Regions from separate parts of the Ruegeria sp. AWH4_226 genome, predicted to be linked through region 3. Evidence: riboswitches for the same ligand, from Rfam matches in the RefSeq annotation. Region 3 holds a riboswitch; each other region holds the start of a gene.
What was found. Region 3 has a riboswitch for cobalamin ahead of nrdH (glutaredoxin-like protein NrdH). Riboswitches for the same ligand answer to the same signal wherever they lie in the genome.
Positions count from the first base shown of each region.

Region 1: another riboswitch for cobalamin. It lies ahead of ACXAET_RS16360 (aromatic ring-hydroxylating oxygenase subunit alpha); the one in region 3 lies ahead of nrdH (glutaredoxin-like protein NrdH).
Region 2: another riboswitch for cobalamin. It lies ahead of ACXAET_RS07390 (DUF1636 family protein); the one in region 3 lies ahead of nrdH (glutaredoxin-like protein NrdH).

Region 1 covers NZ_JBSWUU010000002.1:197,638-208,223, forward strand. Annotated here, with positions in the region: gene ACXAET_RS16355 (FAD-binding oxidoreductase) at 1-348, opposite strand, end outside; gene ACXAET_RS16360 (aromatic ring-hydroxylating oxygenase subunit alpha) at 354-1,607, opposite strand; cobalamin riboswitch at 1,690-1,893, opposite strand; gene ACXAET_RS16365 (LysR family transcriptional regulator) at 2,032-2,919, opposite strand; gene ACXAET_RS16370 (glutathione S-transferase family protein) at 3,045-3,668, shown strand; gene ACXAET_RS16375 (pyridoxamine 5'-phosphate oxidase family protein) at 3,736-4,701, shown strand; gene trhA (PAQR family membrane homeostasis protein TrhA) at 4,946-5,614, shown strand; gene ACXAET_RS16385 (acyl-CoA dehydrogenase family protein) at 5,818-7,059, shown strand; gene ACXAET_RS16390 (carnitinyl-CoA dehydratase) at 7,064-7,843, opposite strand; gene ACXAET_RS16395 (acetate--CoA ligase family protein) at 7,847-9,862, opposite strand; gene ACXAET_RS16400 (acyl-CoA dehydrogenase family protein) at 9,865-10,586, opposite strand, start outside.
Region 2 covers NZ_JBSWUU010000001.1:1,505,742-1,516,327, forward strand. Annotated here, with positions in the region: gene efp (elongation factor P) at 1-217, opposite strand, end outside; gene ACXAET_RS07355 (DUF6280 family protein) at 436-756, shown strand; gene ACXAET_RS07360 (cobyric acid synthase) at 918-2,375, shown strand; gene ACXAET_RS07365 (hypothetical protein) at 2,378-3,118, opposite strand; gene ACXAET_RS07370 (TolC family outer membrane protein) at 3,193-4,611, opposite strand; gene ACXAET_RS07375 (protein-L-isoaspartate O-methyltransferase family protein) at 4,709-5,362, opposite strand; tRNA gene ACXAET_RS07380 (tRNA-Cys) at 5,591-5,664, shown strand; gene ACXAET_RS07385 (NAD(P)-dependent oxidoreductase) at 5,708-6,664, opposite strand; cobalamin riboswitch at 7,105-7,312, shown strand; gene ACXAET_RS07390 (DUF1636 family protein) at 7,402-7,776, shown strand; gene cobW (cobalamin biosynthesis protein CobW) at 7,779-8,834, shown strand; gene cobN (cobaltochelatase subunit CobN) at 8,838-10,586, shown strand, end outside.
Region 3 covers NZ_JBSWUU010000003.1:360,382-370,967, reverse strand. Annotated here, with positions in the region: gene ACXAET_RS20200 (winged helix-turn-helix transcriptional regulator) at 1-206, shown strand, start outside; gene nrdF (class 1b ribonucleoside-diphosphate reductase subunit beta) at 360-1,331, opposite strand; gene nrdE (class 1b ribonucleoside-diphosphate reductase subunit alpha) at 1,343-3,466, opposite strand; gene nrdI (class Ib ribonucleoside-diphosphate reductase assembly flavoprotein NrdI) at 3,448-3,852, opposite strand; gene nrdH (glutaredoxin-like protein NrdH) at 3,877-4,098, opposite strand; cobalamin riboswitch at 4,182-4,374, opposite strand; gene ACXAET_RS20175 (HupE/UreJ family protein) at 4,491-5,492, opposite strand; gene ACXAET_RS20170 (peptidyl-prolyl cis-trans isomerase) at 5,489-6,310, opposite strand; gene ACXAET_RS20165 (DUF3604 domain-containing protein) at 6,472-8,394, opposite strand; gene pdxR (MocR-like pyridoxine biosynthesis transcription factor PdxR) at 8,528-9,964, opposite strand; gene ACXAET_RS20155 (pyridoxamine 5'-phosphate oxidase family protein) at 10,025-10,586, shown strand, end outside.

The DNA of each region.
Region 1 (10,586 bases), on a different contig from region 3:
CGTAAACAAACCTGCCGGGCCAATGGCTTTGATGCGCATGCCTGGTTGCAGGTTGTCCAGCATCCAGCGCGTGCCGATGCTGTCGGACTGCGCCTTGGCCGTAATCGTGATTGATCTGGGTCGTGAAGGCGAAGAAGAGATTGTATAGGTGCGATGCACAACGCCGCCCGGTTGACCCGGTGCCGGAATTTCCAACGTCAGGAATTGCCCGGGCTCGTAGCTGAAAAGGGCACCAGAAGGGGCTCGAAATGTAAAGCTGGCAGTATTTGGCATTTCGGGCACGACCGAGACGCATTCCAAACTTTCGCTGTCCTGCCAGACGGCTGCTGCCGAGGTCACAACGTCCATAACCGTCACTCCGCAGCCACAGCGTCAGGGAGCAATCGGCGCGTAAGAGTTGCGCAATACCAATCGACAAACTGCAAAACGCCGGATTCCTGTATCGCAGAATAGGGTCCGGGCACATAGGCCGGACTGTTGATACCCTGCTGGTTATCCTCAACCACTCGGCGGTCTTCATCGTTGGTCGCTTCCCAAACTTCGGTCAGGCGTTTCAGGTCATAGTCCACGCCTTCGACGGCATCCTTGTGGACAAGCCATTTCGTCGTGACTTCGGTTTCCGTGGGGCTGATCGGCGTTACGCGGAAAACGATGGAATGGTCCGCCAGAAAATGGTTCCACGTGGTTGGATAATGGAATTTCAACAACGATCCCGCATCAGCAAAGGGTGATCGGCCCAACCAGCGGCGCACGGCGGATTTGCCATCCATCGTGTAACTTTGGGCCCCTTCCTTAAGGGGCATCCGGGCCAAACGGTACTGCCCATCCTCGTGCAGGTAAAATTGTGACGGCAGCCCTGCGGCTTCGCAGCGGTCGAAATGGGTTCGCAAATGCGCTGGCAGAGCGCCCCCTTCGATGCCGGTTACGGTCGGATCATCGGGGAAAGTGCGGCACAGCGCAGGGTGGTTCCCTCCGCAGTGGTAACACTCACGATTGTTCTCCCAAACCAGCTTCCAGTTCCCGTTCTCGATTATAGAGCTTTCGAAAGCGACCTTGGCATTGCCCAGGTCATGAGGCTCGAGATAGGCCTCTGCGATATTGGCGAATGTATCAAAGTCCGGCGCGTCCTCTGCCAGGCAAATATAGACCAGACCAGCCAGCTCGCGGCAGTGCACTGTCTTTAAACCGTGCTGCTTGGGGTCGAAATCAGCACCCATGTCCCGCGCCCACAGCAAAGAGCCGTCAAGTTCATAAGTCCACTGGTGGTAGGGGCAAACCAGCTTGGGCGCATTGCCCTTGGACGCTTTGCAGATCACCGATCCGCGATGACGGCACGTGTTATGAAACGCCCGGATTTGATTGTCTGCACCGCGCACGATGATCACGCGATAGGCACCGACGTTATAGGTGACATAGTCGCCTGCTTTGACCAATTCACATGCGGGAATGGCAAACAGCCAGTCGCGGTAATGGATTGTTTCAAGGTCGGTCTGAAAAACCTCGGGGTCGGTGTAGAATGCCTGTTCCAGGGCATATGCCGGATTTCGACGCGCCAACAGGCTTTGAATTCTGTTCACTTCTGGCTCTCCTGCCGCGCCCCGCGGCATTGCTTGGGCAGATGACAAGAGGGACCAGTCCGGAGGCGCGTGAGGATCGCGTCCGAAACCCGTGCCCCCACCGCCACCCTCAGTTTGACATATCAGCGAGGCTGGTTTCCGGACTTGGAAGGGGCTTGCGCCCGGTTTCAGCACCTTCCCGGGATCCTCCTCCCAGTGGTTGATTGCTGAGCCTGACCTTCGTTACCGTTGCGGGGGCAGTGCCGGATTTGCACCGGCTTCCCAATTCTCCGCCACCTGAGAATCAAATGGCGGCACCTCGTGGCCGTAAGTTATTTCAAGCCCAATCCGGCGCTGAAATACTTGCGACATTTTCCGCTCTGAAACAGACACGCAGGTGAACTGCTTGGTGAAAATGTCTGCCTACGGTGCGATTTGAGTACCGATGCGAAGGGTTGCAATCGAAACGCCGTTTTCAAACCCCGCGAAACTGCGCCGCAAGATGGTCGATCAACGCACGAATACGTGCGGTCAGGTGGCGGTTTTGCGGGTAGGCCGCATAAAGGCCCAGCGATAAAGCCTCTTGCTCTTCGAACAGAAGTTGCAGTTTTCCTGTGTCCAAAAAGGACTGCGCCGTATAAAGCGGAATCCGCCCGATCCCCAGCCCATCCGCAGCCATATGAGCAACAGCACGCGGTGAGTTTGCGCGGAAATTGCCCGAAACCGGGACAGAGTATTCTCGGCCTTTTGCTTTGAACGCCCAATGGTCAGAAAAGCTACCGGTGGTCTGAAGCAGGCAATTATGGGTTGCCAAAGCGGCCGGTTCTTTAGGTGTTCCGTGCACTGCCAGGTATTCGGGTGATACGCAGCATACAATCCGCATGTCCGTCAGCTTGCGTGCCACAAGGTTCGAATCCCTCAAAACGCCGAACCGAATGGCCAGATCGAAGCCTTCCTCAACCATCGAAACATGATGATCTGACAGGTGCAGTTCAATCGAGACCTTTGGATGCTCGGTCTGGAAAGGTTTCAGCAGATGGATCAATTCAGCCGAACCAAAGCCAGTCGGCGCAGTGACCCGTATGCGCCCTGCCAATTCTGTCTGGCGTTGCTGGACAAGGCTCTCCAGTTCATCAAACTGCTCTAGCAGAGGCAGGCAGCGTTCGTAGTAAGATCGCCCAGTGTCGGTCAGGGTGACGCTTCGCGTGGTTCGGTTGAAAAGCTGGGCATTCAATCGATCTTCCAACTGACCAACATATTTGCTGGTCAATTTAGTGCTTATACCGATCTGTTTTGCGGCTTCGGTGAAAGACGAATGTGCTGCCACCGCCGCAAAGGCTCGCATGCCCTGAATCGTATCCATTATCTACACCACGTTCATAGTAATTCACCAAATTGATATATTATCGCCCAAGTGAAAGCAAACTATGTCTGGGGCACAGATGCTGATCAACAGCCTAACCCCTAAATCAGAGAAAGAGTTTCCAGATGTCCGAAACGATCCGTATTCACAGCTTCCCTCTGTCCGGTCACTCGCACCGGGTGCGTCTGTTCGCCAACCTTGCCGGGATTAAACACGACGTTATCGACGTTGATCTTGCGGGTGGTGAGCACAAGCGCGAGCCGTTCTTGACGCTCAACCCGGCGGGTCAGGTGCCCGTTTTGCAAGACGGCGACGTGGTTGTAAGCGACAGCAACGCCATTCTGGTCTACCTGGCACGAAAATACGCACCTTCCTACCTGCCTTCTGATCCTGCCAGTGAAGCCGAGGTGCAGAAATTCCTGACCCTGGCTGCGGGTGAGATAGCCTTTGGCCCGGCCGCCGCGCGTTTGATCAACGTGTTCAACGCACCTTTGAACATGGAGTTTACCCATGCCACTGCGGCTAATGTTCTGAAAAAGCTGGATGACCACTTGGAGGGGCGCGACTGGCTGGTCGGCGATGCGCCATCCATCGCGGATGTCGCAATCTACAGCTACACAGCACACGCGCCCGAGGGTGGCATCTCGCTTGAGCCTTATGCGAATGTGCGTCGTCTGCTGGCCAATGTCGAGGCGCTGGATGGATTTGTCCCCATGCCAAGCACCGCAGTTGGCTTGAACGCAGCCTGATCCCACTACGCCATAGGTCAGTCGCACCCGCGACTGGCCTTCAATCCCACAACACACGAGGTCTGCCATGAACGATCAAGCCACTGAAATGACATCGCCTTTTCATGCCGGCGAGCGTGAGATGCAGTCTCGCATTGGAAGGCGTGACAGGACCGAGGAATTCGGGCGCAAGTTCATCCGTCCATTCATGCCTGACCAGCATCGAGAGTTCTTCGGCAAGCTTCCCTTTCTTGTCTTGGGCAGCGTCGACGCCGATGGCTGGCCTTGGGCGTCAATGATCTCGGGCCGTCCGGGGTTCATACAGACGCCGCATGACCGACGTCTGGACATTGATGCGCGACCCTTGGCGGACGACCCGCTCAACACTGCATTACAGGCCGGAGCACCCATCGGTGTTCTTGGGATTGAGTTGTCCACACGCCGTCGCAACCGAGCCACTGCAACCGTGGGTGCGGTTGGGGATCATGGGTTTTCGCTGGATGTGGTGCAGTCTTTTGGAAATTGCCCGAAATACATTCAAACGCATGACGTTTCGTTCGTCCGCGATCCAAAGGCCGTCATAGCCCGTCCTGCAAACGACCGCTTTGTTGAATTGGATGCACGGGCGCGGGACGCGATCGCAGAGAGTAATGCGTTCTACGTCGCAAGCCACGCAAACACGCCGGATCAGGCAGGCGTTGATGTCTCGCACCGGGGTGGACGGGCCGGGTTCGTCAAGGTTGAGGGCAACAGCTTGCTGGTGCCGGACTTTGCCGGCAACAACTTTTTCAATACTCTGGGCAATTTTCTGTTGAACCCTAAGGCCGGTCTGCTGTTTTCGGACTATCAGACCGGAGATACCCTGATGCTGACTGGCACTGTAGAGGTTTTGGCCGATGGCCACCCCGATATCGCGGGCTTCAAAGGTGCAAACAGGGGCTGGCGGTTTCATCTGGACCATGGGCTGCGCATCTATGACGCACTTCCGTTCCGCGCCGAGTTCCTCGAGTTTTCTCCTTTCAGCCTGAAGGAAGATAGCTGGAAGGCGCTCTAGGTGGCGTCTGGCTGAACGATCCTGCTATGTCACGCCTGCGGATAGAGCGTTTCAAGTATATCTCTCCCGGCAATTCGCACGCTAACTTCGATGATCTGGGCAATCGGGGACCGGATTTGTGCACTGCTCTGGAAAAGAAACTGGTCCAGACAGTCGAGTTTGACCAAGCAGGTAAAAAATCTGATTTCCTGTATTCACCCGCGTTGAACTTGCCCGCGTCGGTCTCCAGGCCTACCTTTAACGTATGTGGCGTTTCACAGACATCCGTCCGGCCTATACCCGCGCAGAGCGTGTCAGCGACGGTGTAGTGCATATTCTTGGCGTGACCTTGGCGCTTGTGGCAGTTCCGGTTCTGATCACGATCACCGCCTTTCACAGGGTCGAACCCGAGGCCCTTTTGGGTGTATCGATCTATGGCGCGACACTGGTTATGATGCTGACATTTTCGGCGCTTTATAACATGGTAGAAAGCGATCGGTGGTCTGATGTGTTGCGGCGCCTTGATCACTCGGGCATCTACGTAAAGATTGCCGGTACCTACACTCCGTTTGTTCTGCTATCAGCAGGGCAGACGCCGGGGCTGTTGGTCGGTTTATGGTCTTCGGCAACGATCGGTTCGGTGTTAAAGCTGATCGACCCAAGCCGTTTCCGGTGGTTTGGCTTGTTTCTGTACCTGATGATGGGATGGGCGATTGTCTGGGCCGGGCAAACGATGCTGGCCGAGCTTTCACCCATGGTAATCTGGCTGATCATCGCGGGTGGCGTTGTGTATACAGCGGGCGTTGGGTTCTACTTGCTGGAGCGGCTGCCGTTTCATAACACCATTTGGCATGTGTTCGTTTTGACGGGGAGCGTGCTGTTTTTTCTTGCGATCTTTGTTCGGATCGTCTGGGTGCCACACACGATTTCCTGAAAAGCGATTTTGAGTACTCGCTTGGCTCTCCCATTCAAAAACTGCGGAAATAAAACCAGGGAACTCAAAGGGTTTTTCCGGACACAGTAATCCCATGTAATTTTTTGGTCCGAGATTGCATAAGTCGATTTCACATTAAAAGGGACGCGGCTAGGGTACCGGCAAGCTAACGTCTTGTTGCACCAGTCTGAAAAGGGACCGTCATGGATTTTGCCCCATCACAGCGCGCCGTGGAAATCCGCGACCAGCTAAAAGGTTTTATGGAAGCGCATATCTATCCGCGCATCCGCGACCACAAAGAACAGATCGAAGCGGGCATCTTTCCCGTTTCCTTCATGGAGGAACTAAAGGCTTTGGCGCGGTCCGAGGGGCTGTGGAACCTGTTCTTGCCTGCGCTGCGCGATGATGAGCCCGGCACGCGATTGACCAACCTTGAATATGCGCCTTTGGCGGAACTGATGGGTCAGGTCAGCTGGTCGTCAGAAGTGTTCAACTGTAATGCCCCCGATACTGGCAACATGGAATTGTTGCATATGTTCGCAACGCCCGAGCAGCGCGAAGACTGGTTGGTGCCGCTGCTGAACGGCGAAATTCGGTCGTCTTTTGCGATGACGGAACCCGATGTGGCCAGCTCGGACGCGACTAATATCACGACCTCGATCCGGCGCGAGGGGGATGAGTACGTTATCAATGGCCGCAAGTGGTTTATCACCAATGCCTGCCATCCAAATACCAAAATGTTCATTGTGATGGGCAAGACCGATCCCAGCGCCGACCGTCACAAGCAACAAAGCATGGTGATTGTTCCACGGGATACGCCGGGTCTTGAGATTATCCGCAACCCAACAATCCTGAACATGCATGACCCCGAGGGTCACGCCGAGCTGTTGTTCAAGGACGTACGCGTACCCGCCGGGAATCTGTTGGACAGAGAAGGCAGCGGCTTTGCCTTGGCGCAGGCGCGGCTTGGTCCGGGCCGCATTCATCACTGTATGCGTTCGATCGGGGCGGCGGAAATGGCGCTGTCGCTGATGGTTGAACGGGCGCAAGAGCGGACGGCCTTTGGCAAGAAACTCTCGGAACAGGGCGTGATCCGCGAATGGATCGCGAAATCGCGGCTTGAGATCGAACAGGCCCGTCTGCTGACATTGCAGGCAGCCTGGAAAATAGATCAGGTGGGCGCCAAAGCGGCGCGGCGTGAGATTTCGCTGATCAAGGTTGTTGCACCCAATGTACACGCGGCCGTCACAGACCGCGCGATGCAGGTATTTGGCGCGATGGGGATGACACCCGATACGCCACTGGCCGATAGCTTTACCTGGGCACGGGCCTTGCGCTATGCCGACGGGCCGGATGAGGTGCACTTGCAGGCCATTGCGAAACAAGAACTGAAAAGCACCAACTATGGCATGTCGGCACAGTGGCTAACTCCGCCGCAACGTTGATCGGTTACTTGCCTTTCCAGACCGGGTCGCGCTTTTCCGCAAAGGCGCGCGCCCCTTCCATCTGGTCTTCGCTGGCATACAGTGCATCGACCGTGCGCAACTGCCGTTTGGTGATGCGATTCATGGTGTCTTGGAACTTGGCATCCTCGGCATCGCGGACGATTTCCTTGATCGCCGCGTAGACCAGTGGGGGACCCGAGGCCAAAAGACGGGCCACCTCGCGCGCGCGGTCGATCAGTTGATCAGCGGCGATGATTTCGTTCACCAATCCCCACCGATTGGCTTCCTCCGCGTCGAACCAGCGCCCTGTGAGAAGCAGCTCCATTGCGATGTGATAGGGGATGCGCTTGGGCAGTTTGACGCTGGCCGCGTCTGCAACCGTGCCTGAACGGATTTCGGGCAGGGCAAAGGTGGCGTGCTCTGCGGCAAGGATCATGTCAGCAGACAACGCCAGTTCAAGACCGCCGCCACAGGCAATACCGTTGACGGCCGCAATCACCGGTTTGTTCAGGTCGCGCAATTCCTGCAGACCGCCGAACCCGCCAACCCCGTAATTACCATCGACCGCATCGCCATCCGCGGCGGCTTTCAGATCCCAACCGGGGCAGAAGAATTTGTCACCTGCACCGGTCAGGATGGCAACCCGCAGTTCCGGGTCATCGCGGAACTCGGCAAAGACATCTCCCATGATGCGGCTGGTCGCCAGATCGATGGCATTGGCTTTCGGTCGATCCAGTGTGACCTCTAGAATGGCGCCGTCACGCCGGGTTTTGATCGGGTCCATTTCTCAGGCCTTTCTAATGAGTGCATCCACTGCGACGGCCCTGTCCGGCGTGCAAAGAAGCGGGTTAATCTCAAGCTCGGCAAGCGTGTCGGCATTTTCAGTGACATAGGCTTGAATGGCCTGCACTGCAGCAACGATTGCATCCATATCAGCCGCGGGTTGACCTCGATAGCCCGCCAGAACAGGCGCAATGTTCAACTTTGTCAGGGCCGTCCGGATCGCGCTCGCCGAGCTGGGAACCAACAAAGACACGGTGTCGCGCAGCACCTCTGTCAGGACACCGCCTGCCCCAAGGGTCAAGACAAATCCGTGCGCTGGGTCGCGGACAATTCCAACCAGAACTTCGGCCACGGTGCCAGTGACCATTTCTTCGATCAGAACCTCATCCGTTCCAATATCAGCGACCACATTCGTGACATCCTTTGCAGAGACCCCCAGGCGCACCGCGCCATGCTCGGATTTGTGGGCAAGCCCGACGCCTTTGATGGCAAAAGGCGCCGTCATCTCTTGCGCAGAGGCTAAAGCCGCTGCCGGGCCGCGCACCGTGTGGCTGCACGGGACTGATAACCCAAATGCGGCCAGTGCCTGCTTTGCCTCGCCCTCGGTCAGAGTGGTGGATGCCTCGGCCCTGCCCGGAAGGCAAACGGGGTCGTCTACTGGTGGAAAAACCCGGCTGGCGGCGCGGATCGCGGACAGAGCCTCGCGCAATCCCATCAAGGGAACGACGCCCCCGGACATTAACTCCTGGGCGATGTCCTCGGGCAAGAGTTCAGGCAATGTGGCGGCAATTGCAAACCGCGCGCCCGTGCTGGCACGTACATTAAGGGCAGCCCGCGTTGTGCAAACCCAATCCGAAGGGTCGGTGGTGGGATAGTCGACAATAGACACGGTCAGGTCGATGTTGTCGCCCGTCATCCCGGCCCATGCCTGCGCCATCGCGCCTTCGTCACGCCAGATATAAGTGTGATAGTCCAGTGGGTTATTCAACGCAACCATTGGCCCAAGCGCCGCGCGCAGTTGGGTTCGTTGATCATTTATCAGGCTTGGAAACGTCAGGCCGGTGCCGACAGCCATATCCGCAATCAGGCTGGCCTCACCCCCGGAGCAGCTGATCGAGGCAATGTTGCCACCTGGCAGAGGGCCGTAGCAATGCAGCAGTTTCAATGTTTCCAAAAAGTCGGGCAGGGACGTCAAACGCGGTATTCCCAGCCGATCCAACAAAGCCTGCGCCCCGGCATCGCTGCCTGCCAACGACGCAGTATGTGAAACGGTCGCGGCTTTTGCCTGCTCTGACGCGCCAACTTTGAGGGCGACCAGTGGCACGCCTTTCTGATAAGCCTTTGCAGCCAACGCTTCCCATTCGCGTATATTCTTGAAGCCTTCGATATGGAGACCAACGGCTGTCACGCGCGGGTCGTCGATCAGAGCTGATGCGATCTCAGCCTGGCTGGTCTGCGCCATGTTCCCACAGGCGACCATATAAGCTATGGGCAGGGCGCGTTTCTGCATGGTCAGGTTGATCGAGATGTTCGAGCTTTGGGTCAGGATCGCGACGCCCTTGTCCACCCGTGTTGCCCCATGCTGATCCGGCCACAACAGTGCCCCGTCCAGCGCGTTGATAAAGCCATAGCAGTTCGGGCCGAGAATGGGCATGTCCCCAGCGGCGGCAATCAGCTGATCCTGCAGGTCACCGCCCGTGGTGTCCTCCGCCACCGCCTCGGAGAAGCCCGAGGCGAAGCAGACGGCCCCACCTGCGCCCATGGCTGACAGTGCCTGCACCGCCTCGATTGTGGCGTGCCGGTTGATGCCGATGAACACGGCATCCGGGGCTTCGGGCAGGTCTTCGAGACGGGTGAACACCGCGTGCCCCCCGATATCAGGTGCCTTGGGATGAACCGGCCAGATTTGACCGGCATATCCCAATCGTTCAGCTTGTAAGATGACCTGCTGGCACCATGCCCCGCCGCCGATGACAGCGATGGATTTTGGGCGCAGCAGCCGGGTTAAGTCTTTGCTCATATTCAGGCGCCCAGCGGACGCAGAAGATCACGGCTGATGATATGGCGCTGAATTTCGCTGGTCCCATCCCATATACGTTCAACCCGCGCATCACGCCAAAACCGTTCGATCGGGAAGTCATCCATCAGGCCCATGCCGCCAAAGATTTGCAGCGTCGTATCTGTCACCCGTGCCAACATCTCTGAGGCATAAAGCTTGGCCGAGGCGATTTCACGGTTTGCAGGCAGTTTCTGATCCAAACGCCATGCCGCGGACAGCGTCAGCCAATCAGCCGCGTCAATCTCGGTGATCATGTCGGCAATTTGGAACCCAACGCCCTGAAACTTGCCAATCGGCTGGCCGAATTGCTTGCGTTCGGCAGCATAGTTTAGCGCATAGTCAAAGCAGCGGCGCGCGCGCCCGACCGAGAAGGCCGCGACCGTCAAGCGTGTGGCGTAAAGCCATTCGTTCATCACTGCAAAGCCGCCATCGACCTCTCCCAGAACCTGCGCATCGGGCAGACGGCAATTGTCAAAATAAAGGATGTAATTCTTGTAGCCTTTGTGGCTGACCGAGTTATACCCCTCGCGCACTTCGAACCCCGGCGTGCCGCGATCCACCAGAAAGGTTGTGATCCGCTTTTTCGGACCTTTTGGAGTTTCGTCCACGCCGGTTGCGATGAAGACGATAAAGAAGTCTGCGTGCTCGGCGCCCGAGATGAAGTGCTTTGAGCCGTTTACGACCC
Region 2 (10,586 bases), on a different contig from region 3:
GCTGATCCTTCTGTTCAAGACGCACACGCTCAACCTTGTCGGCCGAGCGAAACCGTTCGTTTAGCTTTGAACCATTTCGCAAGTTGCGCAGTTCAACCTGTGCAAAAGCACCGCCTTTACCGGGCTTTACATGGTCAACCTTCACAGCGGCCCACAGCCCATCGTTATGCTCAAGCACATTGCCGGGGCGAATTTCGTTCCCATTTATCTTGGGCATTACATAAATCCTTTACAAACGGTTGATGCGTCAGTTCCCGTCCCTATATCTGGCGTGATAATTCGTGGCAAGAGAACCCGATTTGGCGCTGAACAGGCAGCGAGCTATGCAAATGACGCAACGCAACTATGCATTTTAGATGTATCCGAATCGCACCTAATAGGTCATAAGGACCGTCACGCCGAAAACGCAAGAGCAAGAACAACAAGGAAAACGAGATGAGAGATTTCGTTGACGGCACTGCCTTTAACAATGAGCAAGGCAATCGTGCTCGTAAACTTTTTGCAGCCGTGGTGTTGGCTGCACTCGATGACGCCATTGCTGACGACAAGAAATACGGCAATGGACCGGAACAAATTGCCCGCTGGGCACGCTCGCGCGATGGGCGCGAGGTGCTTTCCTGCGCGGGTATCGACCCGAATGAACGGGTTGTAAGCGGATTGATGGAGTTCGTCGGACGTGGTGTGCGCACCTCGGTCGCGCTGTCGCGTGAAGAAAGCGAACGTCGCAATGCCGCTCAGCAGGCTGAGGCTGCCTGAACTAAGGCGTCCTTTGAATGAAAAAACGCGCCCCCACTCATTGGGGCGCGTTTTTCTTTTGCAATCCTGGATGAGCAATACCATTGCTAAAAACCCGGCATCCGGGGCTTTTCCTTTGACACCAAATCAGGTCATCTGCGCCCAACGCACAGGAGACGACCATGGTTCGTGCCATTATGATTCAGGGGACCGGCAGTAATGTCGGGAAATCGGTGCTGGTCGCCGGACTGGCACGGGCGTACACCCGGCGTGGATTGCAGGTCGCACCGTTCAAGCCCCAGAATATGTCAAACAACGCCGCCGTAACCGAAAACGGGGGTGAGATTGGGCGCGCACAAGCTTTGCAGGCACGTGCCGCGATGCGCCCGACGCATACGGATATGAACCCGATCCTTTTGAAGCCCGAGACCGACACCGGTGCCCAGATCATCGTTCAGGGTCAGCGGAAAGGGACAATGAAGGCCGGTGACTACCGCAAAGACAAATCCAAATTACTGGGCGCCGCGCTTGAAAGCTTTGACCGGCTATGCAGCGATGCCGATCTGGTTCTGGTCGAAGGCGCGGGCAGCCCGGCCGAGACCAACCTGCGCAAGGGCGACATCGCCAATATGGGCTTTGCCTGCGCCGCCGGGGTGCCCGTGGTTCTGGTTGGCGACATTCATCGCGGAGGCGTGATTGCGCAGATCGTAGGTACGCAGGCGGTTCTGGACGCCGGTGATCTCGCGATGATCAAGGGCTTTGCCATCAATCGGTTCAAGGGCGATGTAAGCCTTTTCGATGAGGGGCGTGATGACATAGCCGCGCGCACGGGTTGGCCCTGTCTGGGCGTCATACCTTGGTTCAACGACGCGTGGCGCTTGCCTGCCGAGGACATGATGGACATCCGCTCACACAGCGGTGGCACCTGCAAGGTCATCGTGCCGCAGCTTGAGAGGATGGCCAATTTCGATGACCTTGATCCGCTGTCAGCCGAACCGGGCGTCACGGTTGAAATCATACCCGCCGGACGCCCTCTGCCCGGTGACGCCGATCTTGTACTGCTGCCAGGCAGTAAGTCCACAATCAGTGATCTTGCATTTTTTCGGGCGCAGGGCTGGGATATCGACCTCTATGCCCATGTCCGGCGGGGTGGTCATGTACTGGGCTTGTGCGGCGGTTTTCAGATGCTGGGCAAATCCATCGCCGATCCCGAGGGGGTCGATGGCAGCCCGGGCACAGTTGATGGGCTGGGCCTTTTGGACGTAACCACCATAATGGCGGGGAAAAAGCAGGTCACGTCGCGGACCGCGCGCACGATTCCCGACAACGACCCTGTCACCGGCTATGAAATCCACATGGGTCGAACCGAAGGTCCAGATTGCAATCGCGCCTGGCTTGAGATTGATACCCGTCCGGAAGGCGCTGCCGACAAGACAGGCCGCATTCGCGGCAGCTATCTGCACGGTATATTTTCATCCGACGCCTTCCGTGCCCGCTATCTGACGGAACTGGGCGCGGTATCTGACCTGCTCTATGAGGATGGAGTCGAGGAGACGTTGGACGCGCTGGCGGACCATCTTGAACGGCATATGGATCTTGACCACCTGCTGAATTTGGCCCTGCCGCCCAAACGTTCGTAGGTTTATTCCACTTCCTGTTCTGCCAGCACGCGATAAATTTCGCGCCGCACCAATTTGCGAACGTTGCGAGTGATGCGTTGGCCCAAAACGCCCTGTAACTCTTCCCGTACAACCTGGGCGATCAACTCCCGCAAGGCGTCATTGTCCAGTTCCGGCGCGGTTTCGTCTACGTCGGCCTTTGGCTCTGCAGCTACAGCTTTTGGGTCACGGACAAATGTGGCCTTGGTTTCAGACTTCTGCTCTTCTGGTTCAGGATCAGACAGGCTGGAGCTGTCCGAGACGATAAACTCGTCTTCCAAGTGCCAGCGAAGCGGGGGAGTCGTCGTGCCAGAGTACGCATCCTCGCTGTCGCCGTCCGGTTCCCACTGATCCTCGGTATGGGCAATAGCAGCCTCTAGTGCTTCGATCTTGGCACTCAGACCACCAGATTCGCCAGTCTCGGGCTCGGCATTGGTCTGCTGCTCTGTCGCTGGCTCGGCGTGCCTGACAATGTCACCGGTCCGCAAAAGCATCGGCTGAACCGAATCCTCTGCCCTATAAGCGGGTTTTTGACTTTCAGGTTTCGAGGGCGCATCCGGTGTCGTTTCACTGACACGCAACGCATCTGTAAGCACCAACCGTCCTGGCTTTCGCGACCCGGCCGGTGCGAAGGCACTTGGGACTTTCCTGCTATCTTCGTTCACCAAACGCTTAATCGAGGACAGGACGTCCTCGATTCCCGTTTTTACGACTTTATCCGTCATTGTTCTCTACCGCTCTATCCTCAGGATTGAGTGTAGCCAAACAAGCCGGTCCTCACAACAGGTAGTATCTGTCCTCAGTCGCGACGCAATGCTTTGAGGACGCGATCCAGATCTTTGCTCTGCCGGCTAACCTGGGCCGGAGCCTTTTTCACAAGGTTGTAGTAAAGCGTAGGATCATAGATCTGTACCGCCAGGCCCAAACGTTCCGCCGTCAGCAGACCCTGCGCCTGCAGAAGCTGATAGGCTGACCGTGTGCGTTCAACACGTGACCTTACCTCGGCCAGCTGCGCATCCAGCAAGTCCTGCTGCGCATTCAGAACATCCAAGGTCGTCCGTGCGCCCAGCGTCGCTTCTTCCCGGATACCATCAAAGGCAACTTGTGATGCACGAACCCGTTCCGTCGATGCCCTCAAACTGGCTGAAGCGGCCTGAAACGAGGCAAAAGCATCGACTACGCCTTGCGTAATGTCCTTCTGAACGTTCAACAAGTTGGCGCGTGACGCATCCCGTGTCGCCATTGCACGACGCACGCTGGCTGCCAACCTGCCACCCGCATAAATCGGCTGTTCAAAGCGCAGAGCGATTGATGCATCTTCAACGTTGTCGTCGTTGTCATAGCTTTCAAAAATACCAGCATCAGCAAAAAGCCGGACATTTGGACCCAGATTGGCGCGCTGCTGCTGCACCTGCAAGTCAAGAGCGCGCACTTCGTGCTGAGCAGATTGAATAGCAGGGTGGTTTCGCTGGGCCAATGCGACCGCCTCGGCCTCGGACCCAGGTAGACTGGGTAACCCCGGCAGACCAGCCGTGCGCCCCGGCGCATTGCCGACTGCGTTTACGTATTCCGCTTGCGCCTGTGCCAGAAACCCGCGTTCAACTGCCAAATCGGCTTGCGAGCTTGCCAGCTGTGCCTCGGAAAGTGCGACGTCCGTACGGGTCACCTCACCTACATCGAATCGATCCTGTGACGCCCTCAGTTCCTCCGAGGACACGTCGACGTTGTTCAGGCGAATCTGAACCGCCTCTTCTTGTTCCAGAACAAACAAGTAGGCATTGGCCGCACGGAAGAGAACGAATTGCTCAACATCCAGCAGGGCCTGTCGCGTCGACAAAACGATTTCCTGCGCAGACTGCTTGCCCAGCACCGAGAAGCCGCCATCATAGACCAACTGGCTCAACGTGAGTCCGGTGAAAAATGTAGAGGGCTCATCCCGCGTCACAACATCACTCACGGTAGAGCGCGTATAGTCCTGACTAACCTCGACCGCCCAGTTGATGATTGGACGCAGCGCAGATAATGCAATCGCTACATCTTCGTCAGCCGCACGTAGCAACGCGCGGTTTTGCTCCAGCAGACCGCTGGTGTTATAAGCCCCAATAAAGGCGTCTGTCAGGTTATCAGCCCAAACCGCACGCCCCGGCACGGCACTGAGTGCGATTCCCGCAGTCAGTGCAAGTGCCTTAACAAACCTTCCCCCTGTCCTTGAACGCATACCCAATTCCTTCTAAAAAACAAAATTACGCTGCCCTGACCGCAGTTTGCGCGTTTGTTTTCAACTAATCAAGGCAGCAGAACAATATGCGTCAGAACTATAGCGAAAATGCACACTCAGTGCAAAATGCCTTTAAAACCGGGGCATTGGCATTGAATGCGTAACGCCACGTCACTTGTCCACCAGATTTGTGACCGATCCGAACGGTGCCAAGCTTTCCTTCGACAAACAAACAGGCGATGCGCCCGCGATCTTTTAACTGTTCGATCAGGGTGTCGGGCACCTGCTCGACCCCGCCCTGAATCATTATGACATCATAGGGTCCATGCTCGATCGCGCCTTGTTGCAACGGACCCACGTGTACAATCGCGTTGTCGGCTTCGGCTTCCATCAAAAGGGTCTGTGCCTCTGCCGCCAGAGCCTCATCCTCTTCCACTGCGACGACCAACTGTGCCATGCGGGCTGCAACAGCGGTGGAATAGCCCAGCGCGGGGGCGATATCCAAAACCACCTCGTCATTCGAGATATTCAGCGCATCCAGCATTTTTGCCAGTGTCCGCGGTTCAAGCAGACAACGTCCATCCCCAAGGTCGATGATACCCTCGGCATAGGCCGCTTCGCGATAAGAATCGGGCACGAAATTCTCTCTCTGGACGGTCAGCATTGCGTCTATGATGGGGAATTTCGTGACATCCGAGGGTCGGACTTGTGTATCAACCATCGTACGACGTCGGGTTGCGAAATCTGTCATTGGATCGCTCATGTTAGTCCCAAGAATGCTTGGCTTGTGCCATATCCGGACGAAACCAGCAACGGCTGTGGTGTCGAAAGTTGAACCGAATACAAGGCGCGCAGAGTTCGACCAGGCCAAGCTGCTGCACCTGGGTACGGATTTTTACATCCAAGCCACTGGACGCCCCCCGAGAAAGGTGCTAAAACGCCTGACACACCACCTCAAGTAATTGATTTTACTTAATAAGGCGAGTTGGCGGAGTGGTGACGCAGCGGATTGCAAATCCGTGTACACCGGTTCGATTCCGGTACTCGCCTCCACTCTTCTGAAAACACAGACTGTTTCGAAACCACATATGGTGCGTCATTCGGCCCGGCGGCCTTGCGGGATCACCTCGTAGCCGGGCTCTTCCGGTTCGTCATCCGTCATTTCGATCGGAAATCCCGGGGCGGTAATGTCTAGCCCTGTGACTTCTTCCAACCGCTTGATAATATTCGGCGACAGTTCACGTTCGCCATAGCGCGCGATCCCGTCATTGAAGATTTCGATCATCACCGGGTTGATTTCCAAAGGTACGCCAGCGCGGTCGGCGACCTCCTGAAACAGACCGATATCTTTTTTCACAAGATCCATCGTGAAAGAGATGTCACGGGACCCGTTCAGAATGACCTGGCTCTCGGTTTCATGGACAAACGAGGTACCTGACGAGATTTTGATCGCCTCGTAGGTCGTGTTTAGATCCATCCCTGCTGCCTTTGCTGTAACAAGTGCTTCGGCGCAGGTGATCAGGTTGGCGGTGGCCAGATAATTTGTAAGCACCTTCAAGACCGAGGCAGTTCCAAGATCACCTGTATGCAGCACGCGCCGCCCCATCGTGGTCAGGAAAGGCAAGATACGTTCAAAGGTTTCCCGGTCGCATCCGGCAAAGATCGAGATATTGCCCGTTGCCGCACGATGGCAGCCACCGGAAACCGGGCAATCAACGGCTGCACCTCCGCGTTCGATGACCATAGCGCCAAGGCGTTTGACTTCCGCCTCGTCCGTCGTTGACATCTCCATCCAGATTTTGCCCGGCCCGACCTCGGGCAGCATTTCCTGCATAACAGCGTCCGAGGCTGCTGGGGATGGCAGGCAGGTGATGACAGCATCGCAATCCCGCATCATCTGAGCGGGGTCTTCCGCCGCTTTTGCGCCCTTAGCCACGAACTCGGCCACCAGATCGGGGTTGAGGTCGTGGACCGTCAAGTCAATTCCATTTCGCAACAGCGATCCCGACAGCTTGCCGCCCACATTTCCTAAACCGATAAAACCGACTCGCATCTCTTCCTCCTGACGGTCGCAGTTCGGGCAAGTATCCGTTTTGCTTGCCGGAAAAGAAAACGAATAATGCTCCGAGTTTTGGTCAAATAATTGTGGTGGCATATGGATCACCCACCAAAGCCTGCTGGGTTAAGCAGTTGAGTATCGGCCGCATTTTATCTCAACTCTGTGACAACGGCACACGACCTGTGACCGACGCAAAGGGCGGGTTTCTTTTTCTTTCAATTTCTCAAGTCTGACTTACGGCGAAAGCTTTTCACGGGAAGGCACGGTGGTTAAGAGTTTATCAAGATATGTCCACCCTACTCACCGCCGGTTCATTCAGTCTCAGGCTGCTGAACGGGCCGGCCGCAAATGCCGCTCATTGACACGGGCTTGTCGCTTTTCTGATCTGAACGATTGCAACCCTTGCCTCGTGCTTGACAACCCCCCTGCTGGTACCGCATGTCCGATACGTTGGTGTCCGTTTTTAATGGATGAAAAGGGAATGCGTCAGCGGAAAGACCGTCAAACGCAGCCGCCCCCGCGACCGTGACCGGAGAGGGTGCCCAATGCCACTGGCCTTCACGGCCGGGAAGGCGGGACACCTGCCAGAGTGATCCTCTGACATCCGCAAGCCGGGAGACCTGCCAGCACACGAAGTTGAAACCGGGCGGGGTGATCCGGTGTCGGGTCCATGTGCAGACGTGGCCCGCATGAAACCCCGTCCCCCATAAAGGATTGGGGGGATGAGAGACATGACCGAGACTGCACCAGTCGAATTGCTGGTCTGTACAACCTGCCGCCGAGGCTTGCCCATCGAGGATGATGCGCAGCGACCGGGCAGATTATTGCACAAGGCGCTTGAGGATGCTGGCTTGCCGGACGGCATAGACCTGAAACCAGTCGAATGCCTGTCAAACTGCGATCAGGGCTGTTCCATCGTACTGCGCGGAGGTCCGACACGCTGGACCTTCGTCTATGAAAACCTCGATGAGACCGAACACGTTGACACCATCATCGAAGGCGTCACCAAGTATCTCGCCGCCGAAGACGGTCTGGTCAAATGGCGCGAACGTCCTGAACATTTCCGCAAGAACTGTGCGGCCCGTATTCCCCCGATTGGAGCATGAGAATGAGCAACCTCGAAAAACTCCCCGTTACCGTGATCACCGGCTTCTTGGGCTCCGGCAAGACAACGCTGGTCAAACACTTGATGCAGAATCCGCAGGGCAAACGCCTGGCGGTTGTGGTCAATGAGTTCGGCGATGTCGGCGTCGATGGCGATATCCTGAAATCCTGCGCAATCCCGGATTGCCCGGCGGAAAACATCATGGAACTGGCGAATGGCTGCATCTGCTGTACCGTGGCCGATGATTTCATCCCAACCATTGAAGCCTTGATGGCGCTGGAACCACGCCCTGAACACATCCTGATCGAAACATCGGGCCTCGCCCTGCCAAAGCCGCTGCTCAAGGCGTTCGACTGGCCCGATATCCGCTCGAAAATCACGGTTGACGGAGTGATCGCTCTGGCCGATGCCGAGGCCGTTGCCGCCGGTCGCTTTGCCCCAAATGTCGAGGCGGTGGATGCCCAGCGCCTGGCAGATGAATCGATCGACCACGAAACACCCCTGTCCGAGGTGTTCGAAGATCAGATTTCCTGCGCCGACATCATCCTGATGACCAAGCCCGATCTGGCCGGTCCGGACGGCGTGGCCAAGGCCAAGGAGATCATCGCCGCTGAGGCCCCGCGCCCGCTGCCGGTGGTCGAGGTTGCCGACGGTGTTGTGGATGTGCGCGTTGTGCTGGGCCTTGGGGCCGCTGCCGAGGATGACATGGACGCGCGTCCATCACACCACGACGGCCACCACGACCACGAACATGATGACTTCGAGAGCATCATCGTCGACTTACCGGAACAAACCGACCCTGCCGAATTGGTTGCCAAAATAGAACGCTTGGCCAAGGAGCTGAATATCCTGCGCGTCAAAGGATATGCCGCAGTTGAAGGTAAGCCGATGCGCTTGCTGGTACAGGCGGTGGGTGCGCGCGTGCGTCACCAATATGACCGCCCGTGGGCACCGGGTGAAGAGCGCCGCTCGCGTCTGGTCGTGATCGCCGAACATGATGATATCAAAGAAGCCGAAATCCGTGATATACTGATGGCTGTGACCGAGGCTGCTGAATAAGCCATGCATGTCGTCTTCCGCGAAAGCCACGGGTTAGAGGAAACAGAAACCCCGACCGATCTGGGCCAAAGCCCGGCGGATTTGGTGGTGCTGTCATTCTCGGACAGTGACCTGGGTGCTTTCGCGGCTGGCTGGCATCGCGGCGGCGGGCCGGAAGGGCGGATGCCGACGATGCGGTTGGCTAACCTGACCGCTTTGAAACACCCCCTGTCCGTGGACACTTACGTCGAGCAGACGCTAGAGGGGGCAAAAGGCATCCTGATCCGCCTCATAGGGGGCGTCCCCTATTGGTCATACGGTTTGCAACAGGTTCTTGCCCTCGCACAGGCCAAAGGAATTGCCTTGGCCGTTCTGCCCGCAGACGGGCGAGAAGACGCGCGGCTGGATGACTTTTCCACTCTGCCCGTTTCAACCCTGCGCCGCTTGGCGCATCTGTGTGACACCGGTGGAGAGGTCGCCGCACAAGCCGCTTTGGCGCAGATGGCGCTGGCAGCGGGCCTTTACGCCGGGCCGGTTATGGGGGCTAAAACAATCCCTGAATGCGGTGCATGGTGCCCCGATCGCGGAGTGATCGCGCCTGATACAGCGTTCTCTGGCAGCGCCAGGCGCATTCTTGTGACGTTCTATCGCGCGTATTTAACCTCTGCCGATACAGCCCCAATCGCAGTACTGTTGCGCAGCCTCCGTGCACGCGGGTTCGAGGCTATCGGCCTTTTCGCGCCCTCGCTTAAAGCACCTGCCGCCGCAGACTGGCTGCGCGAACAGGTGGTGGCATTGCGACCTTCGGCGATTATCAACGCCACCTCTTTCTCGGGCAAGGGGGCGTCGGGAACGTCTCCGCTGGACGCGGCCGCGGTTCCGGTATTTCAGGTCGCTCTTGCCACCTCCCGCCGCAAGGCCTGGGCCGAGGCAGAGCGCGGGCTGTCACCCGCTGACCTTGCCATGCACGTGGTGCTGCCCGAAGTGGACGGGAGGATTTCCGCAGGTATCGCGTCGTTCAAAGAGCCGGGCAAGCGAGACCCCGATCTCGAATACTCTCGGTTCGCGCACCGGGCCGAACCCGAACGGATCGAGGCCATTATCGACCGGGTGACCGGCTGGCTGAGCTTGTACGACAAGCCCAAGGCGGATCAGATCCCGGCTCTGGTCCTGTCGACCTATCCCGGCAAGGATTGGCAGATGGCTCATGCGGTGGGTCTGGATGCGCTGGCCTCGGCTGAGGCCATGCTGTCTGACCTGCAAGACGAAGGCTACGATACCGCACCTGAGGAACCGGTTGCCGAAACCTTACTGAACGCCCGGATTGCATGGCCGCTGCAAGAGTACCTAGCCGCACTGGCGGACCTGCCAGAGCGCTTGCGCGAGGACCTGCATACCGTTTGGGGCGAACCCGAAGACGACCCCGCAGTCATGGATGGCTCGGTTCATTTCACCGCCTTGCGCCGTGGAAAGGTTTTGGTTGCGCTACAACCTGAACGGGGTACGCCCGAGAAGCGTGATGATGATTATCACGATCTCTCGCGCACCCCGCGCCATGGCTATGTCGCCTTCTATCTTTGGCTGCGCAAGGGTCTTGGTGCGGATGCGCTGATCCATATCGGCGCGCATGGTACGCTGGAGTGGCTACCCGGCAAATCGGTTGCTTTATCTGCGGATTGCTGGCCCGAGGCGCTGATCCGCGATCTTCCAGTGATCTATCCCTTTATTGTTAACGACCCCGGCGAAGCGGCGCAGGCCAAGCGCCGGATCGGA
Region 3 (10,586 bases):
GAATGGTGGGCGGTGCCAGTAAAAAGATGATTGCCGAACGTCTGCGCCAGCTTGAGGCGCAAGGGTTGGTTCGGCGTGAGGTGATGGATACTGCACCAATCTCAGTCCACTACGAGATAACCAAGAGGGGACGCACCGCGCTTGGGTTTTTGGACGCATTGCGTGAGTGGAGTGAGAGTCTGCCGCAGCATAACTCCGATGCCTGACCCACGTGCGTTGGGGGCAGAAGACCCTAAGGCGCATTGCCCTTTATTCAGGATTTAATCACCCGGACGCGTCGTGCGCCAATCATGTGATGACAGGACAAACGCTGCAAAAGCGAGAAGCGCCAGCCCGCGCTTCTCGTTTGAAACCAAGGTTTAGAAATCCCAGTCTTCGTCTTCGGTCGCGACAGCCTTGCCGATGACATAGGATGATCCCGAACCCGAGAAAAAGTCGTGGTTCTCACTGTCGGGGCTGAGCGCGGCCAGGATAGCCGGGTTCACCTCAGCAACCTCTGGTGGAAACAGCGCCTCGAAGCCAAGGTTTTGCAACGCCTTGTTGGCATTGTAGTGCAGGAACACCTTTACGTCTTCGGTCAGACCGATCTCGTCATACAGTTCTTCAGTGTACTGATTTTCGATGTCGTAAAGCTCAAACATCAGCGAGAAGGCGTAGTCCTTAAGTTCCTGTTGCTCATCTTCCGGAAGCTTTTCATAGCCACGTTGGAATTTATAGCCGATGTAATAGCCATGCACGGCTTCATCCCGAATAATCAGGCGGATCAGGTCGGCGGTGTTCGTCAGCTTGGCGCGGCTGGACCAGTACATTGGCAGGTAGAAGCCGGAATAAAACATGAAGCTTTCCAGAAACACCGAAGCGATCTTGCGCTTCAGTGGGTCGTTACCAGGGGCATACGTGTTCAGGATTGCCTCAGCCTTGGCCTGCAGATGAGGGTTTTCTTCGGACCAGCGGAAGGCTTCGTCGATCTCTTTGGTCGAACAGAGCGTCGAGAAGATCGAAGAGTAGCTGCGCGCGTGCACGGCCTCCATAAAGGCGATGTTGGTCAGCACGGCCTCTTCATGCGGAGTGACGGCATCGGGCATCAGAGCAGGTGCACCAACCGTATTCTGAATCGTGTCCAGCAGGGTCAGGCCAGTGAAGACGCGGATGGTCAGTTGCTTTTCGTGGTCCGTTAGCGTCGCCCAGCTTTGGATATCGTTGGACAGCGGCACTTTCTCGGGCAGCCAGAAATTGACCGTCAGGCGGTTCCAGACCTCAAGGTCCTTGTCATCCTCCAGCCGGTTCCAGTTGATGGCGCGGGGGATCTTGGTTTGAATCATGTCTTTCATTTCACTTCCCCTTACAACGAGCAGGATACGCAGCCTTGCACCTCGGTCCCTTCAAGGGCCTCCTGGCGCAGACGTACGTAGTAGATGGTTTTGATGCCTTTCTTCCACGCATAGATCTGCGCGCGGTTGATATCGCGGGTCGTGGCCTCGGCCGGGAAGAACAGGGTCAGAGACAGGCCCTGATCGACATGTTCGGTGGCCGCCGCGTATGTGTCGATCAGCGCCTCGGGGCCAATCTCATAGGCATCGCGGTAGTATTCTAGGTTATCATTGTTCATGAAAGCCGCCGGGTAGTAGACGCGGCCGATCTTGCCCTCTTTCCGGATTTCGATCTTTGAGACGATGGGGTGGATGGAAGAGGTCGAGTTGTTGATATAGCTGATTGACCCGGTGGGCGGCACCGCCTGCAGGTTGCGATTATAAAGCCCGTGTTTCATCACATCGGTTTTCAACTTGGTCCAATCGTCGCGTGTGGGCAGGGTCATGCCATCGAACAGACCTTTCACCCTGTCGCTTTCCGGCAACCAGTCACGAGTCGTGTATTTGTCGAAGAAAACACCCGAGGCATAATCTGACTCCTCGAACCCTTTGAACGGCGCGCCCCGCTCTTGCGCCAGATCGCAGGAGGTACGGATCGCGTGATAGGCTACAGCGGCAAAGTAAACGGACGTAAATTCAACGCCTTCCGCACTGCCATAGTGAATATGTTCGCGCGCAAGAAACCCGTGCAGGTTCATCTGACCCAGACCAATCGCGTGGCTTTCGTCATTGCCCCGGCGCACCGAGGGCACCGAGTCAATCGCCGACATCTCGGACACTGCGGTCAGCGCCCGGATCGCGGCCCCAACGGTGCGCCCAAGATCACCACCATCCATGGCCTTGGCGATGTTCAGCGAACCGAGGTTGCAGGAGATATCCGTGCCCAGATGCGAATAGCTGAGGTCATCGTTGAACTCGGACGCCTCGTTCACCTGCAAAATCTCGGAACACAGGTTCGACATGTTGATCCGGCCCGCAATGGGGTTCATCCGGTTCACCGTGTCTTCGAACATCACATAGGGGTAGCCGGATTCGAACTGGATCTCTGCAATAGTCTGGAAGAATTCACGTGCGTTTACTTTGGATTTGCGGATACGCTTGTCATCTACCATCTCGTGATACTTCTCGGAGACCGAGATTTCCGAGAACGGAACGCCATAGACCTTTTCCACATCATGCGGTGAGAACAGATACATATCGGCGTTTTTCTTCGCCAGTTCGAAGGTGATATCGGGGATCACTACGCCCAGAGAAAGCGTTTTGATACGGATTTTCTCATCCGCGTTTTCGCGCTTGGTATCGAGGAACCGCATGATGTCGGGGTGGTGCGCGTTCAGATAGACCGCACCAGCGCCTTGCCGTGCGCCCAGCTGATTGGCATAAGAAAAGCTGTCCTCCAGTAGCTTCATCACCGGGATCACGCCTGAGGACTGGTTTTCGATGCCTTTGATCGGAGCCCCGTGTTCGCGGATATTGGTCAGCAATAACGCGACCCCGCCGCCGCGTTTGGACAGCTGAAGGGCCGAATTGATGCCGCGACCAATGCTTTCCATGTTGTCTTCCAACCGCAGCAGGAAGCACGAGATCAACTCCCCGCGTGAGGCTTTGCCCGCATTCAGAAAAGTTGGGGTCGCGGGCTGGAACCGGCCATCCAGAATCTCTTCCATGAAGGACATGGCCAGCGCCTCATCCCCTCGGGCCAGTGCCAGTGCGGTCATCACAACACGGTCTTCGTAACGCTCCAGAAAGCGCTGCCCGTCACGGGTTTTTAGCGTGTATGACGTGTAATACTTGAACGCGCCTAGGAAGGTCGGAAAGCGGAACTTTTTAGCGTAAGCCGCATCCCAGATTTTGCGCATAAAATTCTTGGAATACTGATCCAGAACGGCTTCTTCATAATAGCCCTCGGAAACCAGATACCCCAGCTTTTCATCCAGCGAGTGGAAGAACACGGTGTTCTGATTCACATGCTGCAGGAAATACTGCCGCGCGGCCATGCGGTCCGCGTCGAACCGGATCTTCCCCTCGCCATCATAGAGGTTAAGCATCGCGTTCAGCGCGTGATAGTCCTGCTCGTTTAGGCTGCTGTCGAGCATAGGTGTCTCCCTAGTTTCTCAAGGCCTGCGCGCACGCGGGCGATATCGGTTTCGGTGCCGGCCAGCTCAAAGGAATACAGCAGTGGCACGTTGCATTTTTGGGCAATGATGCGACCGGCAAGGGCATAGGTCGCACCGAAATTTCGGTTCCCGGCGCCGATAACCCCAGCGATCCCGGCGCGCCTGTCCGGATCGTTCAGGAACCCAATGACCTGTTTCGGCACAGCGCCGCGCCCTTGGCCATCTGCGTAGGTCGGGCAGATCAGAACATACGGGTGCGAGGGGCGTGGCATCTGGTCTATCTGCATCGGAATGCGCAAAGCAGGCAGGCCCAGTCGCGTAACAAAGCGATGGGTATTTCCCGATTTCGATGAAAAATAGACCAGCGCCGGGCTCGGCGCCGCCACGGATCAGACCAGCTGAGCGATCATGTCAGGCCGAAACCCGGACCAGTGATCGCTTCCGGCGACAACAACAGGAGCTTGACGATATCCCAGCTCAGTCACGTGGGTCATGGCGCTGTCATCCTGCGTCAGGTCAACCACGTCATAGGTGATACCTTTTGCATCCAGCGCGCGGGTGGTGGCGGTACATTGCACGCATGCGGGTTTGGAATACACGGTAATGCTCATCTGTCCTCTGTCCTTTTCGTCAAAAGCCGAGGACGCCATCGCGCAGACCTTCCCTGCGCACGCCCCCGAACCCTCCGTTCGTGGTTATCGTTCTTGCTTGCGGCAGGTCTCCTGGCTCGCGGATCAACGTTCAGGCTGGCCTTCCCAAAAACACTGTTTCAGTGGCGTGTTCAGCCGAACTTTCCGCTTACAGTTGCGGGGGCAGCGCCGGAATTTCACCGGTTTCCCTCTTAGTTTTCGATCGGAATCGAAATCACCGAAGCAACTTCATATTGGGTTTGGAAGTAAGTCGTTGTCAATATGTAGTATGCGCTTCGTGTTAATTTCTTCGTTGGGGTTGCACTATCAAACACGGCGCCGCCTCGCATCTCCCACCGTCCAGAGAGCCATCTTTAAAAACCATTCACACGCTGGACAAGCCAGAAAATCGACACACACCCGATAGCATAGCCAGTGATCGACCTTGCAATTGTCTCGGACCCTAATGGAAACGGTCGTATCACATGGCGCCATAGGAATAGCCCAAGTGAAAGACCCGCGACGAAAACAAGCTGCCCCGCTTCGACCCCCACATTAAAGGCCAAAAGAGCGGTTGGAATATCCTCGGGGGGCAGGCCAATCTCGGACAGGGCACCGGCAAAGCCAAGCCCGTGCAAAAGGCCGAAACAAAAGCAGACAATCCAGGGAAATTGCTCGGACAACCTGACTTTACCGTCTTTGTGTTTGAGGATTTCCAGCGCCATAAACACGATTGAAAGGGCGATCACGGCCTCGACCGGGGCCGACGGAACGTGCAACACACCAAGTGTGGCCAGCGCCAGCGTGATCGAATGCGCCACGGTAAAAGCTGTCACAGCCCCGATTAAGCTCCATGGATCACGCACCAGAACAAACAGGGCGAAAACGAACAAAAGGTGGTCCAAACCTTCCAGGATATGCTCGAAGCCGAGCCAGAAGTAACTTACGAAAACGGATGAAGTGGATGGATTCTCAGGCAGGTTCAGAACAGCCGTCTCGGGTGTGAGTCGAAGTGTCACAGCCGAGGCGTCCAAGGGTTGATACCGCAGCAAAACGTCGTTGCGCTGCCGTTCCAGGCCCTGAATGGTAACAGCCTGACCGGCGATTTGGGTATTGCATTCGGCGATCCAGGAAGAAACCCAGGCGGCCTTGTCGAAAAAGGGCTGCGGCCCCTGCGCCGGAGTGCAGGACGCAGGCAGAACGGCGTCGATCTGCATCGGTTGACCATTTACATCCGGTATGCGCCAAAGCACCTGCCATGTATTGGGGGCAAGCTGTTTCAGGTCCAGATATCCGGGGTCAAGGGCATGCGCATGGCCGGTTCCAGGCACACAGACCAGCCATATCGCCAGCATAAAACCAAGCAGCCCCTTCATTCCTGAGGGTCCGGTGTTTGAATGCGGTATTGCGCGGCAAGGTTTTCATACTGCGCCTCAGCCAGTTCCCGCGCTTTGTCCCGGCGCCATGCCGCCAAAACTTCTTCCCGAATCTCATTCAAAGGCGGCAGGACTTCTGGCCGTGTTTCGGTAATCCTGACAAGGTGCTGCCCATAACCAGATTGGATCGGACCTATCCACTCGCGCGGCTCCACCACAAACAGCGAGCTTGAAAACCCCTGACCAAACGTGCCATCGATGGCACTGGAAGCTGACAGAGGTAGAGAGCTTGGCATCAAAGATCCCAGGCCGATCTCAGACCAATCCTTACCTGCTTGCAGTTCGGAAAACGCCCGGTCGATTTCATCCGATACTGGTTGAACGCCAAGAAAAATCTGATCGAATGCAAGCTGCGCCGGCACTGTAAACCGCCCGGCATTTTCCGCGAGATATGTGTTAAGCGTATCGTCCTCGGGGACCACGGATGACGCAATCCCATCGAACAGAAAGTTCATCTTTTGCGCCAGCCGCGCCCGGACAATCTGATCTCCGCGATCCAGCCCCAGCTTGCGCGCTGCGCGCACGAGAACCTCTTCACGTATCCTTGCATCGATCAGAGCTTGCAATTCATCACTGCGTGGTGCGCGTTTCCAAGTGGTTTCAAAACGGGCCGCCAAAAGGTCAATTTCGCCATTGTCGATCACTATTGTATCGGGCCGCTCAGGTGTTTCGCCCGTTTGGCCGACCAGAGAAAACCAGCCAAATATGGCTGCTCCAATCAGAACGAAGTGAAGCAGGGGCTCTTTCAAAATGCGCATGAACAGTCCTGAAACCAAGTCGTTACTTGCGTCAATCGTAGGGTCGCGTTGTGACGCAAGTCAAATGGCTGATGGGCGGGTTCTTCATGAAAACCAATGCTGTGACCCAGTGTCGAGACGTTTCTCGGAACGCCTCGACGCGGGTGTGCGTCCTGGCTGTTTCATTCGCCTGGCGTGTACCAGATCGGCGAGGAGTAGGCGCGTTCCTGATGGATCAGCTGGGCCTCCGCAGGCAGGTCGACGCCAAAGCGCAGCTTGTCATACAAAACCCAGCGCGGGGTTGGAATTTCAAGAACCCGCGCATAGTAAAAGGCGCGCTCATCCGGGTTGAAATCGGGGTCGGTCCATACCGTGATCAATTCGGATGTGCCGATCCTGTTTGTCCAGCTTGCGGTATCCAGATCCACGGTGTTGCCGACCTCGGGCAGGTTGCCATCAGCATCAATGGCGCGATCATCAGACCAGGCCACATTATACACCTGTTCTTGCAGCATACCGTCAGTATCCAACCAGCCTTTGACGACCTGAACCCGATCCAGATTGGCCCCGATCGGGTCACGCAACGCACCGATCAGAAAAGTCGGGGCACCATCCCCTTCGCGGGGGCGCAGATCACTGCCCATGGGCACGCCCTTGGTATAGCCGACTTTAGCAATGAATCTGGTTTCAAGATCGCTGTCATCAAACTCCCAGCCGCCAAAGAACCGCAGGCCTATCCGAGGGCCAGTCGTTGCATAGGTCTCGCGCCGCTTGAACGCATCGAAGATTGCGGCGCGCGTGTTGTCGGTGGCCCACACCGCAGTGTATCCGGATGCAACCAGCGTGTGGCCTTCGATAACGCCTTTATCGCTTTCGACAAACGGATGCAGTACCCGTGTGGCCGACGGTTCGGCGCTGACGGATTTGCCGAAATAGTTCTCTTCTTCCGCGGTGGTAAGGGATGTGTGGCTGTCAGTGGCGCCGCCCATTCCGAACTTATAGGGGTTCACGCCGAACTTCTCTTCCAGCGCCAAGCCCCGTTTCAGGGCTTCGCGGGCATATTCGCCGGCCAGCATGTCATCTGTCTTCAATTCGCTTATGTCGAGGTTGCCGACATCCCAGTTTTCATAGTCGGCGAAGGGATCGTCCGGGCTGAGGAAAGGGTGCGCCTCACCATCGCCCTTGATTTGCGTGACCTCGTAATGCGGTTCCCACTTGGCGCGGTTGCTTACGTATTCCTCATCAACCTTTCCGCCGTGATAGGTGTCTTCGGTCGGGAACATCCAACCGTTTGACAGGTTTCCGTTATGCGCAAACGCGATGGCACGACCACCGGTTTCTGACTGATATTCCTCAAGCCAGGCATAGAGCGCCTTCGGATCGGTATCCCCATATGGGGGTTGTGTCACGGGCGGCACCATCTGTAGTGCCCGGATCGGACCATCGCGTAACATGACATTGCGGTGCAGGTTGAACCCTTTCGGGACCGAGGTCCATTCAAACCCTATGAAAGCGGTGAAATTGCCGGGATCATTATGGCGTTCGGCGGCCAGTACAATCTGTTCCCACGTGAAAGCAAACGCATCCGCACCCGGACTGTAGGATTCCAAGAGAAGCTCTGGCAAGGTCATCTGCGAAAAGTTGGTGATGATATCGAACGCCGCTTTCGCTGCATCTTCGCCACCGGCTGTGTAGCCCTCATACCACTCCAACCCTTTAGGTTCGGCCAGTACTCCGGGCTTGCCTGCCTGCAAGTCGGGCGCAAAGCCCATCAGGTCGGTGTGATCGGTCAGCACCATCCAGTCCAGCGGTCTGGCCAGTCGCACCGGTTGACCAGTTGAAGAGATAACTTGTTCACCTTTTGCGAAACGCCATGCCTCGTCCGGCAGCAGCGTATTGCCAAAAGCCCCGGCATCCAGCGACAGGCCGGTGTGCAAATGGGTGTCTCCCCACAATGGACGTTCGGGGAAAGCACGGTTGGCGTAGGGTGAATAAGGGGTTTCGGTAAACAGTCCTTCGGCGGCTTCCTCGCTGGGGACGGCATCCGTATTTGCATAGGCGGGACCCAAGGAAAGCGTGAGAAAACAGACTGTCAACCGAAGCATGTGAAACCCCCTTTTGCAGTTTTTGCGTGTTCAACTCAAAAATGCTGTGTGTATAAATCTTAACATCACAATAACACTGTATTTTGATGGATGGTAAAAAACTTTGGCGGTTCTTGGCACCGCCTGAACACTGTCAGCAGACCGACCGAAGCACGGAAACAAGCCGGTTTGCAGCGTCCGAAAGTGTCTTTTCCTCAAAGGCTGCATAACCAAGCAAAAGCCCCTGTATTTTGTTTGGCAAGACGCAGTGTTCAGACACTGCGCCGATCTGCAATCCGTGTTTGTGGGCCAGCTTGCAGACGTCCAAATCGGAAGCCTGATCCAGTAGACGTTCCTGAAGGCCAACGCACAGATGCATCCCTGATGAGTCGGCCTGAAGATCCAAAAGATCGGATGCTGGGGAAAGCGCATTCAGTAAATGAATCTGCCGTCGCGCGTATACGCGCCGCATGCGCCGCAGATGCATTGCGAACTCACCGCTATTCATAAAGGTTCCGAGGGCGGGTTGCGGGATCAGCGAGGCGCGCGGTCCGGTCTGTCCAAGATAGCCCAAGGTTCTTTGTAACAGGCGTTCTGGCACAACCATATATCCGATCCTAAGCGCCGGACTGACCAGTTTTGAGAAGCTGCCAAGGTAGATCGAGTTGTTCAGGCCATCCAACCCGGACAGGGACGGCAAGGGTTGCCCCCGATAGCGGAACTCGCTGTCATAATCGTCTTCAATCACTGTGGCACCGGTCTGCCTCGCCCAATCCAGCAAGGCAATCCGGCGAGACAAAGGCAGGCTGACTCCTGTCGGATAATGCCGGGATGGAGTGACGATTGCGGCGTGGGCTTCGTTTGGAAGCCGGTCCACGGCAAACCCCTCTTTGTCGATGCGGACTGGCAGGGCGCGATTTCCGGTATCAGTTAGGATAGTGTGCAACTTGGGCCAGCACGGGTCTTCGATTGCAACGGTTTTTTCTGTACCAAGCAACCCGTGGAAAATCACTTCGAAGGCTTCGCGCGCGCCAGAGGTGATTACAACCTGACCCGGATCGCAGTTCAGGTGACGCCACGCAGCAAGGTGATCCGAGATCGCCTCGCGCAGCGGATACCACCCCTGAGGATCAGGGCGCGCCAAAAGCTCGGTCGTGGGCGCGCGCCATGCACGTTCAAGATGGCGGGCCCACTGCCTGTTCGGCAGCAACGACTGATCCGGCAGGCCGGTTTGAAACGGCAGCCACGGCTTAGTTTTGGGGCCGGCCGGGCGAGAGATGGGCTGGGGTTGAGACAGGTGGGTGATGTCACTCGCAACATAGGTACCGCTGCCTTGGCGCGTGACCAGATACCCCTCGCTGATCATCTGGTCATAGACGGCTTGGACGGTTGTTCTGGAAATCGACAATTCGGATGCAAGTGTGCGACTGGAAGGCAGTCGCGCACCCACCAAATCCGGAGACGCGGAAATGATGTCGTGCAACGCCCCACGCAACTGCGTCTGTAATGACGTCGTTAGCGACGTATCCAAGGAAATCGCAAACAGGTCACGATTTAAATTGGACTTAGAAAAAGTTTCAGAATTGGACATTTATTAATATCCAATATCCGGGCATGACTGCTGTAGCAAGAACAACCACGAGTTCCGAAGATGACCGAGACACTGCCAGTCACAGACCGAAGCCGCCTGCGCCGCTTGCATGAGCGGGGGTATTTTGACCGCACGACGATCAACAGTATTCTGGATGCGCAGCCTATGTGCAGCGTAGGATACATCATCGATGGCAAGCCATTTGTGACGCCAACGCTGCAATGGCGCGAGGGAAATCATGTCTATTGGCATGGTTCTTCGGCCAGCCGCGCCTTGCGCAATTCCCGTGACGCACAGGTTTGTTTGTCGGTTGCTATCCTTGACGGATTTGTCCTGGCTCGTTCCGGCATGCATCATTCGGTCAACTCGCGGTCGGTCACGCTGTTCGGCACCGCAAGCAAGGTCGAAGACCCGGCGGAAAAGCTGGATAAGCTGGGTCGTTTCGTCAATGGCCTTTTTCCGGGGCGCTATGAAGGGTTGCGGCCCGATCACGCGCAGGACCTGAAGGCGACCATGGTGCTGGGCATGGAAATCTCGGAAGGCAGCGCCAAAATGCGGACAGGTGGCCCCGTCGACGAAGAAGAGGATTATGACCTGCCCATCTGGGCCGGTGTCATCCCGG